DNA from 2 places in the Methylosinus sp. genome. Region 2 is predicted to be linked to the other one. Evidence: riboswitches for the same ligand, from Rfam matches in the RefSeq annotation. Region 2 holds a riboswitch; the other holds the start of a gene.
What was found. A riboswitch is a leader RNA that binds a small molecule or an ion and turns the genes downstream of it on or off. The one in region 2 is predicted to bind thiamine pyrophosphate.

Region 1 (7,215 bases), on a different contig from region 2:
AAGCGTCCCTTTTATCGCGTCGTCGTCGCCGACTCCCGCTCGCCGCGTGACGGCCGCTTCATCGAGCGGCTCGGCACCTTCGATCCGTTGAAGCCGAAGGACGCCGCCGATCGTCTGGTGCTCGACGCCGAGAAGGCGCAGGCCTGGATCGCCAAGGGCGCGCAGGCGACCGATCGCGTCGCCCGTCTGCTCGAGAGCGTCGGCGTCGGCAAGCGCGAGACGCGCAGCAATCCGCAGAAGGCGCAGCCGAAGAAGAAGGCGCAGGAGCGCGCCGCCGCCGCGGCCGCCGCGGCCGAAGCCGCCTCGGCCTGATGACGTCGTCATTGCGCATGCAGCGAAGCAATCCAGAGTCGCGCGGCGACCGCTGGATCGCTTCGTCGTTTTCGCGCGGCGCAATGACGCTCGCTCGTATCGCGGCATGAAAAACGCCGTTCTGCTCGGCCGACTCGGCGCGGCGCATGGCGTGCGCGGCGAAATTCGCCTGCAGAGCTTCACCGCCGACCCTTCGGCGATCGCCGCCTATGGTCCCTTGCTCGACGCGCGCGGCGCGCGCCGTTTCGTCATCGCTTCGCTGCGGTCGATCGGCAAGGACATGTTCGTCGCCCGGCTCAAGGGCGTCGCCGACCGCGAGGCGGCGACGGCGCTCACCGGCGTCGAGCTCTATCTTCCACGCGCGTCGCTGCCGGCGCCGGAGGAGGACGAATTCTATCTCGCCGATCTCGAAGGTCTGCGCGCCGAGACGGGCGCGGGCGAGACGCTCGGCGTGGTGATCGCCGTGCGCAATTTCGGCGCGGGCGATCTGCTGGAGGTGCGGCCGCCCGCGGGCGGCGAGACCATGCTTTTTCCCTTCACCAAGGCGGTGGTTCCCATCGTCGATGTGGCGGGTGGGCGCGTGGTGGTGGAGCCGCCGCTCGAGATCGACGGCGATGCGCCGTCAGGGGCGGATGTCTAGCTCTCGTTTCGAAAGCGCGACGCGACAATCGACGACGACCTCGTCGCCGACGCCGATGCGCTCCTTCGCGCGCACATCCGCCTTGATCGCCAGCAGATAGGGGCCATCCTTCGAGGGGAACAAAGTCGTCATCCAGACGCGGGCGCCGAGCGTCGCCGTGACCGGGACATAGCCATAGAAGGTCCTGTCGATCCTCTTCTCCTCTTTCAGCGCGCGCGAATCCTCCTCGCTCAGCGAGACGAAATACCAGCCGCCTTTTCCAGGATATCTCCAGATTTTTCCTGTGACGGTGAGTTGCAAGAAATCCATTGTCGATCAATCCTGCGCGAACCGGCCTTTGGCGGCGGTGAGCGCCCGCGAACGAAACCCTAGCTCGTAACCGTCGCGGGCGAAAGCGCGCCGCCTTTCCCGCCTCGCGCCGCCATGCCATAACCCGCCGCATGTGGCGCGCGACCATCCTCACTCTCTTCCCGGAAATGTTTCCCGGCCCGCTCGGCCTGTCGCTCGCCGGCGACGGGCTGTCGCGCGGGCTTTGGGCGCTGGAGGCGCGCAATATTCGCGAGCATGGCCTCGGTCGTCATCGCGCGGTCGATGACACGCCCGCCGGCGGCGGTCCCGGCATGGTCATGCGCGCCGATGTTCTCGCCGCCGCGATCGACGCCGCCGCGCCACAGGGCGACGCGCGTCCGCGCCTCTTGATGAGCCCGCGCGGCGCGCCGCTCACGCAGCAGCGCGTGCGCGCGCTGGTCGCCGGCGAAGGCGCTGTGATCCTCTGCGGGCGTTTCGAGGGCGTGGACGAGCGCATCATCGAGGCGCGCGCTCTGGAGGAGGTCTCGATCGGCGATTATGTGCTCTCGGGCGGCGAGATCGCGGCCATGGCGCTCGTCGACGCCTGTGTGCGGCTTTTGCCGGGCATTATGGGAGAGTCCGCGTCCGGCGAGGAGGAGAGCTTCGAGTCGGGCCTGCTCGAATATCCGCAATATACGCGGCCGCGCGATTTCGAGGGCCGTGCGATTCCCGACATTCTGCTCTGCGGCGATCACGCCAAAATCGCGCGCTGGCGTCATGAGCGCGCCGTCGCGCTCACGCGCTCGCGGCGGCCGGATTTGCTGGACGATCGGGCGAGCGAGACGCGGGCCGGAAAAGGCGCTTCGACCTCCCCCGCGAGGGGGAAGGCCGAGCGCTGAAAGCGCACGGGAGGGGGCGGCGCCCCGAGTCTTCGAACCCCACCCCGTCCGGCTATCGCCCGCCGACCCTCCCCCTCGAGGGGAGGGTGGCAGGCTGCGCTCAAAGGCTTACGACATCACCACATTCACCGCGCTCTCGGGCAATTCCTTGCCGAAGCAGCGCTGGTAGAACTCGGCGACCAGCGGACGCTCGAGCTCGTCGCATTTGTTCAGGAAGGTGAGCCGGAAGGCGAAGCCGACATCGCCGAAAATCTCCGAATTCTCCGCCCAGGTGATGACCGTGCGCGGGCTCATCACCGTCGAGAGATCGCCGGACATGAAGGCGTTGCGGGTCAAATCGGCGACGCGCACCATTTTGTTGATCGTGTCGCGGCCTTCCTTCGTCTTGTCGAAGCTCTTGACCTTGGCGAGCACGATATTGGTCTCGGCGTCATGCGGCAGATAATTGAGCGTGGCGACGATCGACCAGCGGTCCATCTGCCCCTGATTGATCTGCTGCGTGCCGTGATAGAGGCCGGATGTGTCGCCGAGGCCCACCGTGTTGGCGGTGGCGAACAGGCGGAAGGACGGATGCGGGCGGATGACGCGATTCTGGTCCAGCAGCGTCAGCCGGCCGGAGACCTCGAGCACGCGCTGAATGACGAACATCACATCCGGGCGGCCGGCGTCATATTCGTCGAAGCACAGCGCGATATTGTGCTGGAGCGCCCAGGGCAGAATGCCGTCGCGGAACTCCGTGACCTGCTTGCCGTCCTTCAGCACGATCGCGTCCTTGCCGACGAGATCGATGCGCGAGACATGGCTGTCGAGATTGACGCGCACGCAGGGCCAGTTGAGGCGGGCGGCGACCTGCTCGATATGGGTCGATTTGCCGGTGCCGTGATAGCCCGTCACCATCACGCGACGGTTGCGGGCGAAGCCGGCGAGAATGGCGAGCGTCGTCTCGCGGTCGAAGAGATAATCGGGGTCCTTGTCCGGGACATGCTCGTCCGGCTGGGAATAGGCGGGAACCTCGAGATCGGAATCGATGCCGAAAAGCTGGCGCACGGAGACTTTGAGGTCCGGCAGAGGCGCGGCCCCCGCGGCTTTGTCGCTTGCGAGTAACATTGATCCTCCGTTTCGCCGGCGCGCGCTCGCGACGCACACAGCCGGCCAGGACTGTTCGTCAAACGAGCTTGGCCGCTCGCAGCGTCTTGTACGCGTGGATGATCTCCCGCAATCTTTCCTCGCAGGAGCGATCTCCGCCATTGGCGTCCGGATGGTGACGTTTGACGAGCTCCTTATAGCGCGTCTTGATCGCTTCCGCACCGGCGGTCTCGTCTAGGCCGAGCGCGTTCAGCGCCTTGATCGTCACCGGCGAAAAGCGCGGGGCCGCCTCGGCCTGCGGCCGTCCGCGGTGCGACTTCTGCCGGTAGAGGCCCAGCGGATCGGCCAAATTCTCGGCCCGCAGCGGGTCCTCGCGAAACGCGGCCTGTCCACGCTTCACGCCCATCGACCAGGTCGGGCGATGGCCCGTGGTGGCGTCCTTCAGATAGCGGGCGACGTCCTCGTCGCTCATGCCGTTGAAGTAATTGTAGGAGTTGTTGTATTCCCGCACGTGCTCCAGGCAGAAGCAGAAATATTGCCCCTCGCGCAGCCGACCCATCGGCGCGCGATGGGCCCCCTCGGCCTCGCAGCCCGGGGCGTCGCAGCGAAAACGGGTCTCGCGGCGCTCCTGCCTCTGCTCGGGCTTCACGCGGATACGATCGAAGAGGGGCGAATTCAAATCCATGGCGCTGCATTATGGTAGACTGGCCGCCGGCTGCAAGCGGAACCCGACGCCAATTTCATTCGGCGGGAATTTTGCTTGGGTGGCGAGGACGAGGAGGATTCCACTATGGCCGCACAAGGCAATATCGGCGCCGTCCAGGCGAGCATAAGATCGAAACTGACCGAGGGGCTCGCGCCGCTCACCTTGAAGGTGATCGACGAGTCGGACAAGCACGCCGGTCATGGCGGCCATCATCAGGATGGCGAAAGTCATTTTCGCATCGAGGTGGTGAGCGAGGCTTTCGCCGGCAAGAAGCTGGTCGAGCGGCACAGAATTGTCAACACTCTGCTCGCCGAGGAGCTGGCCGGCCGCGTTCATGCTCTGGCGATCAGCGCCCGCGCCCCGCAGGAATAGGGCGTAGGGCGCGCGGCGACGCTTGACGCGCCGCCGCTCCTGCGCGACTCTCGGCCTCGCCCGGGGGAGCCTCGCCGCCGGCGCGCCGATCGCGCGCGGCAAGAGGCTGAGAGGCCGAATAGCTTTAGAAAAAGCGGCTCGGCGACCCTTCGAACCTGATCCAGTTCGCGCTGGCGTAGGGAGGTCGCATGCTCCTGTTTCCGCTCGGCCGAGGCGCTTTCGGCCGCTCGCCTCGCATCGCCGAGCCGCCTCGATGCTGATCTGCGTGATCGGCGCCGGCGTCGCCGGCCTGACCGCGGCTTTCGAGATCGCCCGCGCCGGCGCGCCCTTCGGCGCCGAGGTCGAGCTTATCGAAAAAGCCGCGGCGCCGGGGCGCGGCTGCTCCTATTACGCCGGCGGCATGATCGCGCCCTGGTGCGAATTGCAGAGCGCGGAGCCTGTCGTCGCCGTGCTCGGCGAGGAGGCGCTCGGCTTCTGGACCAAGGACATTCCCGTCGCGACCATCGCCGGCAGCCTCGTCGTCGCGCCGCCGCGCGACCGCGCCGAGCTCGCCGATTTCTCCCGGCGCACCCACCGTTTCGAGCGGCTGGACGAAGCGGGCCTCGCCGTCCTCGAGCCGGCGCTCGCCGGCCGCTTTTCCGGCGGCCTCTATTTTCGCGAGGAGGCGCATCTCGAGCCGCGTGCGGCGATGCGCTCTCTGTTCGAGCGGCTTCGGACAATGGACAATGTCCGTATCCGGCTCGGCGCCGAATCCGCGCCGCGGGCGGATTGGACCGTCGACTGCCGCGGCTTTTCGGCGCGCGACGCGCTGGCGGAATTGCGCGGCGTCAAGGGCGAGATGCTGGTGCTGCGCAGCGAGGAGATCGAATTGTCCCGCCCCGTGCGGATGCTGCATCCGCGCCATCCGGTCTATGTCGTCCCGCGCGGGGAGGGCGTGTTCATGGTCGGCGCGACGATGATCGAGAATGAGGAGCGCTCCCGCGTCACCGCGCGCTCAATCGTCGAGCTGGTCAATTCGGCTTTCGCCATTCATCCGGCTTTCGCGGAGGCCGAGATCGTCGAGACGGGCTCGGATGTGCGGCCGGCTTTCCCGGACAATCTGCCGCGCATCGCGCGCCGGGGCCGCACGCTCTATGTCAACGGGCTCTATCGGCATGGGTTTCTGCTGGCGCCGGCGCTGGCGCATCGCGTCGCGCGTTTTCTCTTTTCGGGCGAGATCTTCCCGGAGGTCATGAATGCGGATCAGGGTGAATGGGCGGACGCTCGAGGTTGAGGCGCCCACGCTGGAGCGCCTCATCGAGGAATTGGGTTTTGGCGAGCAGACAATCGCCACGGCCGTGAATCAGGCGTTCGTGCGCGGCAAGGACCGCGGCGAGACGCTTTTGTGCGAAGACGATTCGGTCGAGATCGTCACGCCGCGGCAGGGAGGGTGAAAATTCGGATGAGCAAGCCCGACGACCTCGTCGTCTATGATGCGAGACTGTCCTCCCGCTTCCTGCTCGGCACGGCGCGTTATCCTTCGCCGGCGATTCTCGCCGAGGCGATCCGCGCCGGCGGTGTGGAGATCGTCACCGTCTCGCTGCGGCGCGAGGCCGGCGGCTCGCGCGCGGGCGAGAGCTTCTGGCGGCTCATTCGCGAGCTCGGCGTGCGCGTGCTGCCCAACACCGCCGGCTGTCGCACGGCCAAGGAGGCCGTCGCCACCGCGCAGATGGCGCGCGAGCTGTTCGGCACGAGCTGGATCAAGCTCGAGGTCATCGGCGAGGAGGACACGCTCCAACCCGATGTGTTCGGCCTGGTCGAGGCGGCGCGCATCCTCTGCGACGACGGTTTTTCCGTCTTTCCCTATACGACCGAGGATCTCGTGGTCGCGGAAAGACTGCTCGACGTCGGCTGCCGCGTGCTGATGCCCTGGGCGGCGCCCATAGGCTCGGGTCGTGGGATCAATAATCTCTTCGGCCTGCGGGCGTTGCGCGCGCATTTTCCGGGCACGCCGCTGATCGTCGACGCCGGCCTCGGCGCGCCTTCGCAGGCCGCCGCCGTGATGGAGCTCGGTTTCGATGCGGCGCTGCTCAACACCGCCGTCGCCCGCGCGCGCGATCCCGTCGTCATGGCGCGGGCCTTCGCGCTCGCCATAGAGGCGGGCCGGGCCGCCCATCTTTCCGGCCTGATGGAGCCGCGCGACATGGCGGCGCCGTCGACGCCCGTGCTCGGCCGCGCCTTCGACGACGGATGCGAGGCGTGAGCGCGCTTTTGCTCGATCCCTTCTATCTCATCGTCGACGCCGCCGATTGGCTCCCGCGTCTGCTGCCGCAGGGCGTGCGGCTCGTGCAATTGCGCGTCAAGGATCGCGACGAGGCGGCGTTGCGCGAAGAGATTTTGCGCGCGCGCGACCTTTGCGCGGCCCATGGCGCGCAGCTCGTCGTCAATGATCATTGGCGGCTCGCCATCGATCTCGCCTGCGACTTCGTGCATCTCGGCCAGGGCGATCTCGACACCGCCGACATCGCCGCGATCAGAGCGCATGGACTGCGGCTCGGCGTCAGCACCCATGACGAGGCCGAGCTCGAGCGGGGGCTGTCGCTCGCCCCCGATTATGTCGCGCTGGGGCCGATCTATCCGACGCTGCTGAAGCAAATGGCTGTCGGACCGCAGGGCCTCGACAAGCTCAGCCTGTGGAAACGCCGCATCGGCGCGATTCCGCTCGTCGCCATCGGCGGCCTGACGCCGGAGCGCGCCCGTGCGGCGCTGGCGGCGGGGGCCGACAGCGCCTGCGTCGTCACCGATGTGCTGCGCGCCGCCGATCCGCAGGCGCGGACACGCGAATGGGTGGAGGCGACGCGGGGCGAGTAGCGAGCGGCGAATAGAGCCGTCCGCTGTCTCTTACGAGGCGCTGCCGATGGGCCACTCGCCCT
Region 2 (7,215 bases):
CGGGATCAGAGAATTGTCGCCGAGGTCGAATTTATAGGTCCAGCCGACCGAGACCTCGAGGCCGCGCAGCCACAGATTGACGTTGGCGGCCGGATTATAGGCGCCGAAAGGCGTCGCCGCCGTCTGCGGCAGCGCCTCGGGACCGCGCACATTGTTCTTGAAAGCGTAGACGACGGCGAGGTCGAGCGTCGAATTCTTGGTGATGTCGTAGCTGAGGCCGCCGCTGATGTGATGCGCGTTGATGATCGGCGCGAGTATGTTCAGCGTCACCGAATTCGTCGGGATCGGGTTGGTCACATAATGATAGCCGGCGCGCAGCGCAAAGCCCGGCTGCACGCGCCATTCGACGCCGAACGACGCCGAATCGGTGTCCTTCCAGCCGAAGCCGGGGCCGCCCGAGGAGCCGAGCGAGCGCAGCAGCACCGGGAAGCTCGAATTGGAGACAGATCCGACGCCCGAATAGAAGATATGGCGCCAGTCGGCCATGACGGTCAGATCTGGCGTCAGATCATAGGCGACGCCGGCCGTGAGATTGGCCGGAATGTCGAAGCTGCCGCCATCGGCGAAGAGGCCCGAATATTTGCGGAAACGTGTCATGAACATCGGCGTCGAGCCGGCGACGCCGATGCGGAACTGGTCGGTCACGCGCCATTGCAGGCCGAGCCGCACGCCGCCGCCGAACGACCAGTCATAGCCATTGTCGGACAGGCTGTACATATCGGCGGAATAGGGCGAAAAGGATTTGAGACCCTGCAGATTGATCCTCTGCACCGCGATGGTGGGCGCGATGCCGATCGACAGCGCGCCGTATTTGCGCGCATAGCCGACGCTGGTGAAGGCCTGCTCGAGATCGACGCCCGCATAGCCGCCGCCGAAGGGGCCCCCTGACGGCGGGTGAAAATGGCCGAAATCGAAGGAGGTGTTGATGCCGCCGTTGGCGTAGGAGGCCGTGCCCCAGGCCGACTCCGCGTCGATCGGCGCAGAATAGGAGTTATGGGGCACAGGGAAGATCGGCCGCCCGCTGCGGACGTCGCCCGGCGCCAGCACCTTGGGCGCGCCGTCGGTCGAATAGCCGCGCTCCGGAAACAGAGCGGTGACGCCCAGCTGCATCTGCCGGCGCTCGAGATCGACGAGTCCGGCCGGATTGATCGACAGCGACATGGAGTCGCGCGAATCGGCGACGCCGGCGCCGCCCAGCGCCTTCTGACGCGGGCCGTAGCCGATCAGAAAATAGCCGTCCGCGGCGAGTGACGGAGCTGCGAGAGAAATCGTGAGAGCAGCCGCCGAGGCGAGAGTGCGCCAGGAATATCCGTTCATTATCTATCGCCCCGCCCCAGATCGGTCGTCGTTCACACGCCATTTAGAAGCACTCGGCAACCCGGCGGCGTTTGTATCTCACGACTCACTATTGCCCAAGAATCTATCAGAGAATCTAACAGAGCGGGCGGTCCGCGACATCGCTATCGGTCGGACGCCTGTGAATATTTTCGGATCTGTCACGTTTTTGCCACAGCGCTCCGCCGCCGGGCCGTCGATAGCGGGACCGTCGACAGCCACGCTGTCGATTTGCCGGACGGTCGATTGCCGGACTTGCCGCGATCCGGGGCCGCGGATAACATGCGCGCCTTGGCGAGGGGCGCCGCTCCGATGAGGAGCGGCTGAGAAGCACCCATCGAACCTGATCCGGGTAATGCCGGCGCGAGGGAAGGCCAAAGGGACGCGTCGTCCGATGTTGCGGACGGCGTCGGCCGACTCCGTCGCCTGCCGCCCAGCCATCCTCGAGACAAGGGAGCGCGACGATGAACGTGCAGGACAAACGCCCGACGACTCCCCAGAGCGTGACCACCGGCCCGATCGGCGGGTCGCGCAAGCTCTATTCCTCCCCGCGCGGGCGGGAGGATATTCGCGTCGAGGATATTCGAGTCCCGGTGCGCGAGATCGCTCTTCATCCCTCGTCCGGCGACGCGCCGCTGCGCGTCTATGATCCGTCCGGCCCCTATAGCTGCGCGGAATTCGTCCCGGATCTTTCGGCGGGCTTGCCGGCGGCGCGTCGCTGGCTCGAGAGCCGGGCCGGCCTCGAGGCCTACGCCGGCCGCGCCGTGAAGGCGGAGGACAATGGCTTCGTCGGCGAGGATCGGCTGGTTCCGCCCTGTCCCGCTCCGCGCGCCATTCGCCGCGCCGCCGGCTCGGCGCCGGTGACGCAGCTCGAATATGCGCGCGCCGGCGCGATCACGGAAGAGATGATCTATGTCGCGCATCGCGAGAATCTCTGCCGCGAGCGCGCCTTCGCGCAGGCCGCCGAGCGCATAGAGGCGGGCGAGGGATTCGGCGCCGAAATTCCCGCCTATGTGACGCCGGAGTTCGTGCGTCAGGAAGTGGCGTGCGGACGCGCCGTCATTCCCGCCAACATCAATCATCCGGAAGCCGAGCCGATGATCATCGGCCGCAATTTCCTGGTGAAGGTCAACGCCAATATCGGCAATTCGGCCATCACCTCCTCGGTCGCGGAGGAGGTGGAGAAAATGGTGTGGGCGATCCGCTGGGGCGCCGATACGGTGATGGATCTCTCCACCGGACGCAATATTCACAATATTCGCGACTGGATCATCCGCAATGCGCCCGTTCCGATCGGCACGGTGCCGATCTATCAGGCGCTCGAGAAGGTCGGCGGCGACGCGACGAAGCTCGACTGGGAGGTGTTCAAGGACACGCTGATCGAGCAGGCGGAGCAGGGCGTCGATTATTTCACCATTCATGCGGGCGTGCGCCTCGGCCATGTGCCGCTCACCGCCGCGAGAGTCACCGGCATCGTCTCGCGCGGCGGCTCGATCATGGCGCGCTGGTGCCTCTCGCGACACAGCGAGAGCTTCCTCTATGAGCGCTTCGACGAGATCTGCGACATCATGCGCCGCTATGACGTGTCCTTCTCGCTCGGCGACGGATTGCGTCCCGGCTGCATCGCGGACGCCAATGACGCCGCGCAATTCGCCGAGCTCGAGACTCTCGGCGAGTTGACCAAGATCGCCTGGGACAAGGGCTGCCAGGTGATGATCGAAGGCCCCGGCCATGTGCCGATGCACAAGATCAAAGTGAATATGGAGAAGCAGCTGCGCGAATGCGGCGAGGCGCCGTTCTACACGCTCGGGCCGCTCGTCACCGACATCGCGCCGGGCTACGACCACATCACCTCCGGCATCGGCGCCGCCATGATCGGCTGGTTCGGCACGGCGATGCTCTGCTATGTGACGCCCAAGGAGCATCTCGGCCTGCCGGATCGCGAGGATGTGAAGACCGGCGTCATCACTTATCGCATCGCAGCGCACGCTGCCGATCTCGCCAAGGGCCATCCGGCGGCGCAGGAGCGCGACGATGCGATGAGCCGCGCGCGTTTCGACTTCCGTTGGGAGGATCAATTCGACATCGGGCTCGATCCCGATACGGCGCGCCGCTATCACGACGAGACCTTGCCCAAGGAGGCGCATAAGGTCGCGCATTTCTGCTCCATGTGCGGGCCGAAATTCTGCTCCATGCAGATCACGCGCGATCTGCGCGAGGAGGCGGCGGCGCTCGCCGAGCGTGACAAGGGCTTTGCGGAAAAGAGCGCGGAGTTCTTGGAGAAGGGCGCGCAAATCTACGTCGCCGAATGAGGCGGCGGGCTGTTTTTCGCGACCGGTCGGGAAATGCTCCTTTTGCAGTGCAGCGAAGCTCTTCTCCGCATGATTTTCGGGGCGCCGCAAAAATGTCAATTACATTGACAGGCGCAGCGAAAACAGCCTATTTGCCCGCGGGACGATGCGCCCTGTAACAAATAAGGGACAAATGGTCCCACATCCAAAAAGAGGGAAACGGCAAATGAACTTTCGCGCCATTGTGACGGCCGCTGCTCTGTCGCTCGGCATGGTCGGCCCGGTTTTCGCCGGTTGCGACATCAAGGATGAAGACAAGCAGGGCGTCTGCGTCGACAAGTGCTTCTTCGAATATGTCTCCGTCAAGAATCGCTTCTCGGCGACTCCCGAGTCCATCGAGAAGGCCAAGGAGGCTAAGGGCGCCTGCTATCAGAAGTGCGGCTGCGAGCCGGCTTCGGTGAAGGAATAATCCTTCCGGAACGACGCGAGCCCGGCGGGAGTCCCGCTTCCGCGATCGTGACGCCGCCGGGCGCGCGATTTTTCGCGCGCCCAGGGGGCTTCTCATCGAAGAGCCTCCGTCCTGCCGTGTTTGATTTTTGTACAGTCGTGAATTTCGCGCCGTAGCGAATTTCAGGGATCCGCGGCGCGCGCGATCGATCCATCGCCGCTGCGCAAGACGATCTCGATGGACGTAAGACGATCTCGATCGACGAGTCGTTCCAGAGCCGCTCCCGGGCCGCCGACGCAATGTTGAAACGTCGTGCGAGCGAATCGCCCTTGCGCGCCCTATCCTCGATAGCAATACGAGAAGCGCTTCATGCCTGTCGGAGGCGGGCGGAGCTTTCGGTTGTCTCGCGCCTCGGAGCCGCTATTGTGCGCGCATGACACAGAAGCAGGAAGCCGTCATCGGCGTCGTCACCGCCTCCGATCGCGCCAGCGCCGGCGTTTATGAGGATGTCAGCGGACCGGCCATCGCCGCCTATTTCGAGAAGGTGCTGACGAGCCCGTTCCGCATCGAGCGGCGCCTCATTCCCGATGGTTTCGAGAGCGTGCGCGACACGCTCATCGATCTCGCCGACAATATCGGCTGCGATCTCGTCGTCACCACGGGCGGGACAGGGCCTTCGCCGCGCGATCTGACGCCCGAGGCGACGCTCGCCGCCGCGCCGCGCGAATTGCCCGGCTTCGGCGAGCTGATGCGCAAAGTGTCGCTGGCGCAGACGCCGACCGCGATTCTGTCGCGGCAATTGGCCGCTCACCGAGGCAAATGTCTCGTCATCAACCTGCCCGGAAAGCCCGCCGCCATCGAGCTTTGCCTCGACGCGGTGATGCCGGCCGTGCCCTATTGTCTCGATCTCATCGGCGCCGCCTATATAGAGACCGATCCGGCGCGCGTCGCGGCGTTTCGCCCGAAGGGCAAATAGCCACCTGATCGGGTAGGGCGTCTCCCCTTCTCATTCGCGCATCGGGGCTGTATAGACTGGCCGCAGGGCCGTTCTGCGGAGCCCGCGTGCAATCTTTGTGGGGGCAAGGTTGATGAGCGATGTGCGGCTGGTCGTCGTCGGCGCCGCCGGCCGCATGGGCCGGATGCTGATCGCCTCCGCGGGGGAGACGAAAGGCGTCGTGCTGACCGGAGCGGTCGTCTCGGCCCATTCGCCCATCCTCGGGGAGGATGCGGGCCTGCTGGTCGGCCGTCCCGCCAATGGCGTGCGCCTCTGCGCCGATGCGACGGCCGCGCTCGCCGAGGCCGATGTGGCCATCGATTTTTCGACGCCGGCGACGACCGTGGCGCTCGCCGGGCTCGCCGCGGCGGCCGGCGTCGCCCATGTCATCGGCACCACCGGATTGTCGAGCGAGGACATGGCCGCTCTCGCGACGGCCGCCGAGCGCGTTCCCGTCGTGCGCTCCGGCAATATGAGCCTCGGCGTCAATCTTCTCGCCGTTCTGGTGGAGCGCGCCGCGAAGGCGCTCGGCGTCGCCTGGGACATAGAGATCGTCGAGATGCACCATCGCATGAAGGTCGACGCCCCTTCCGGCACGGCGCTGCTGCTGGGCGAGGCGGCCGCGCGGGGGCGGGACGTCGCGCTCGGCGAGCACAGCGCCCGCGCCCGCGACGGGCTCACCGGACCGCGGCGGGAGGGCGACATAGGCTTCGCCTCGCTGCGCGGCGGCACGGTGGTGGGCGAGCATTCGGTGATCTTCGCCGGGGCGGGGGAGCGCATAGAGCTCGCTCATCGCGCCGAGGATCGCGGCATTTTCGCGCGGGGCGCCATCGCCGCCGCTATTTGGACGCGAGGGCGGCCGGCCGGCCTCTATTCTATGGCCGACGTGCTCGGCCTCGCCGGCGCCTGACAGCGCGCCGCATCGTTCGATTCGAGGGACATAGCCTGCATGGACCGTATTCTCGTCCTCCTCCGCCATGGCGAAAGCGAGTGGAACGCCAAGAACCTGTTCACAGGCTGGAAGAACCCCGATCTGACGCCCAAGGGGATCGAGGAGGCGCGGCGCGCCGGACGCGAGCTGAAGCGCATCGATCTGCGCTTCAACATAGGCTTCACCTCGCTGCTGCTGCGCGCGCAGCGCACGCTCGATCTCACCTTTCACGAGCTCGGGCAGAAGGACGTGCCCGTCATCCGCAGCCGTGCGCTCAACGAGCGGCATTACGGCGATCTCTCCGGCCTCAACAAGGACGAGGCGCGCCAGCAATGGGGCGAGGAGCAGGTGCGGTTGTGGCGGCGGTCCTATGACGTCGCGCCGCCCGGCGGAGAGAGCCTCAAGGATACGGTGGCGCGCGTGCTGCCCTTCTATTGCCAGGAGATTTTGCCGCGCGCTCTGCGCGGCGAGCGCGTGCTGGTCGCCGCGCATGGCAATTCGCTGCGGGCGCTGGCCATGGTGCTCGATCGGCTGACGCCCGAATCGGTGTCCTCTCTCGAGATCACCACCGGCGTGCCGATCGTCTACCGGCTCAATTCCGATTCGACCGTCGCCGCCAAGGACGTGCTCGACCGGTGACGCGCGGCGCTCCTCGCAGGACGGAGCGAGAATGTCGGAGATAGAGCCGGGCGTTCGCCTTTACCGCGGCTATTTCGACGAGGCCGCGCAGCGCGCGCTGCTGCGCGAGCTGGAGAGCGTCATCGCCGCCGCGCCGCTGCTCACGCCGACCATGCCGCGCAGCGGGCTGCCTTTCTCGGTGCGCACGACCAATTGCGGCCCGCTCGGCTGGCTCAGCGATCAGGCGCGCGGCTATCGTTACGAGGCGCGCCATCCCGAAACCGGCGAGCCCTGGCCGCCCATGCCGCGAATGCTGCTCGACGCATGGGAGAAGCTCGCGGATTATCCGCATCCGCCGGAGGCCTGCCTCGTCAATTTCTATGGGCCCGAGGCGCGCATGGGGCCGCATCAGGATCGGGACGAGGCGGATTTCTCGGCTCCGATTCTCTCCGTTTCGCTCGGCGCCGATTGCCGATTCCGTCTCGGCGGCGTCAAGCGCTCCGATTCGTCGCGCGTCTTCGCGCTGTCGTCCGGCGATGTGCTGACGCTGGGCGGACCGGCGCGGCTGCGCTTCCATGGCGTCGATCGGCTGCTGCCG

Region 1: linked by a shared signal. The riboswitch ahead of VIF40_RS12735 (FAD-dependent oxidoreductase) and the one ahead of thiC (phosphomethylpyrimidine synthase ThiC) in region 2 are both predicted to bind thiamine pyrophosphate.

The regions. Positions count from the first base shown of each region.
Region 1 covers NZ_DATBQF010000047.1:12,375-19,589, reverse strand. Annotated here, with positions in the region: gene rpsP (30S ribosomal protein S16) at 1-312, shown strand, start outside; gene rimM (ribosome maturation factor RimM) at 419-952, shown strand; gene VIF40_RS12760 (DUF1905 domain-containing protein) at 935-1,261, opposite strand; gene trmD (tRNA (guanosine(37)-N1)-methyltransferase TrmD) at 1,393-2,139, shown strand; gene cobS (cobaltochelatase subunit CobS) at 2,248-3,246, opposite strand; gene VIF40_RS12745 (J domain-containing protein) at 3,305-3,910, opposite strand; gene VIF40_RS12740 (BolA family protein) at 4,016-4,303, shown strand; TPP riboswitch at 4,356-4,502, shown strand; gene VIF40_RS12735 (FAD-dependent oxidoreductase) at 4,557-5,576, shown strand; gene thiS (sulfur carrier protein ThiS) at 5,539-5,736, shown strand; gene VIF40_RS12725 (thiazole synthase) at 5,745-6,545, shown strand; gene VIF40_RS12720 (thiamine phosphate synthase) at 6,542-7,153, shown strand; gene VIF40_RS12715 (quinoprotein dehydrogenase-associated SoxYZ-like carrier) at 7,184-7,215, opposite strand, start outside.
Region 2 covers NZ_DATBQF010000077.1:29,134-36,348, reverse strand. Annotated here, with positions in the region: gene VIF40_RS19880 (OmpP1/FadL family transporter) at 1-1,317, opposite strand, end outside; TPP riboswitch at 1,623-1,724, shown strand; gene thiC (phosphomethylpyrimidine synthase ThiC) at 1,800-3,647, shown strand; gene VIF40_RS19870 (hypothetical protein) at 3,853-4,095, shown strand; gene mog (molybdopterin adenylyltransferase) at 4,508-5,050, shown strand; gene dapB (4-hydroxy-tetrahydrodipicolinate reductase) at 5,163-5,978, shown strand; gene VIF40_RS19855 (2,3-bisphosphoglycerate-dependent phosphoglycerate mutase) at 6,018-6,638, shown strand; gene VIF40_RS19850 (alpha-ketoglutarate-dependent dioxygenase AlkB) at 6,670-7,215, shown strand, end outside.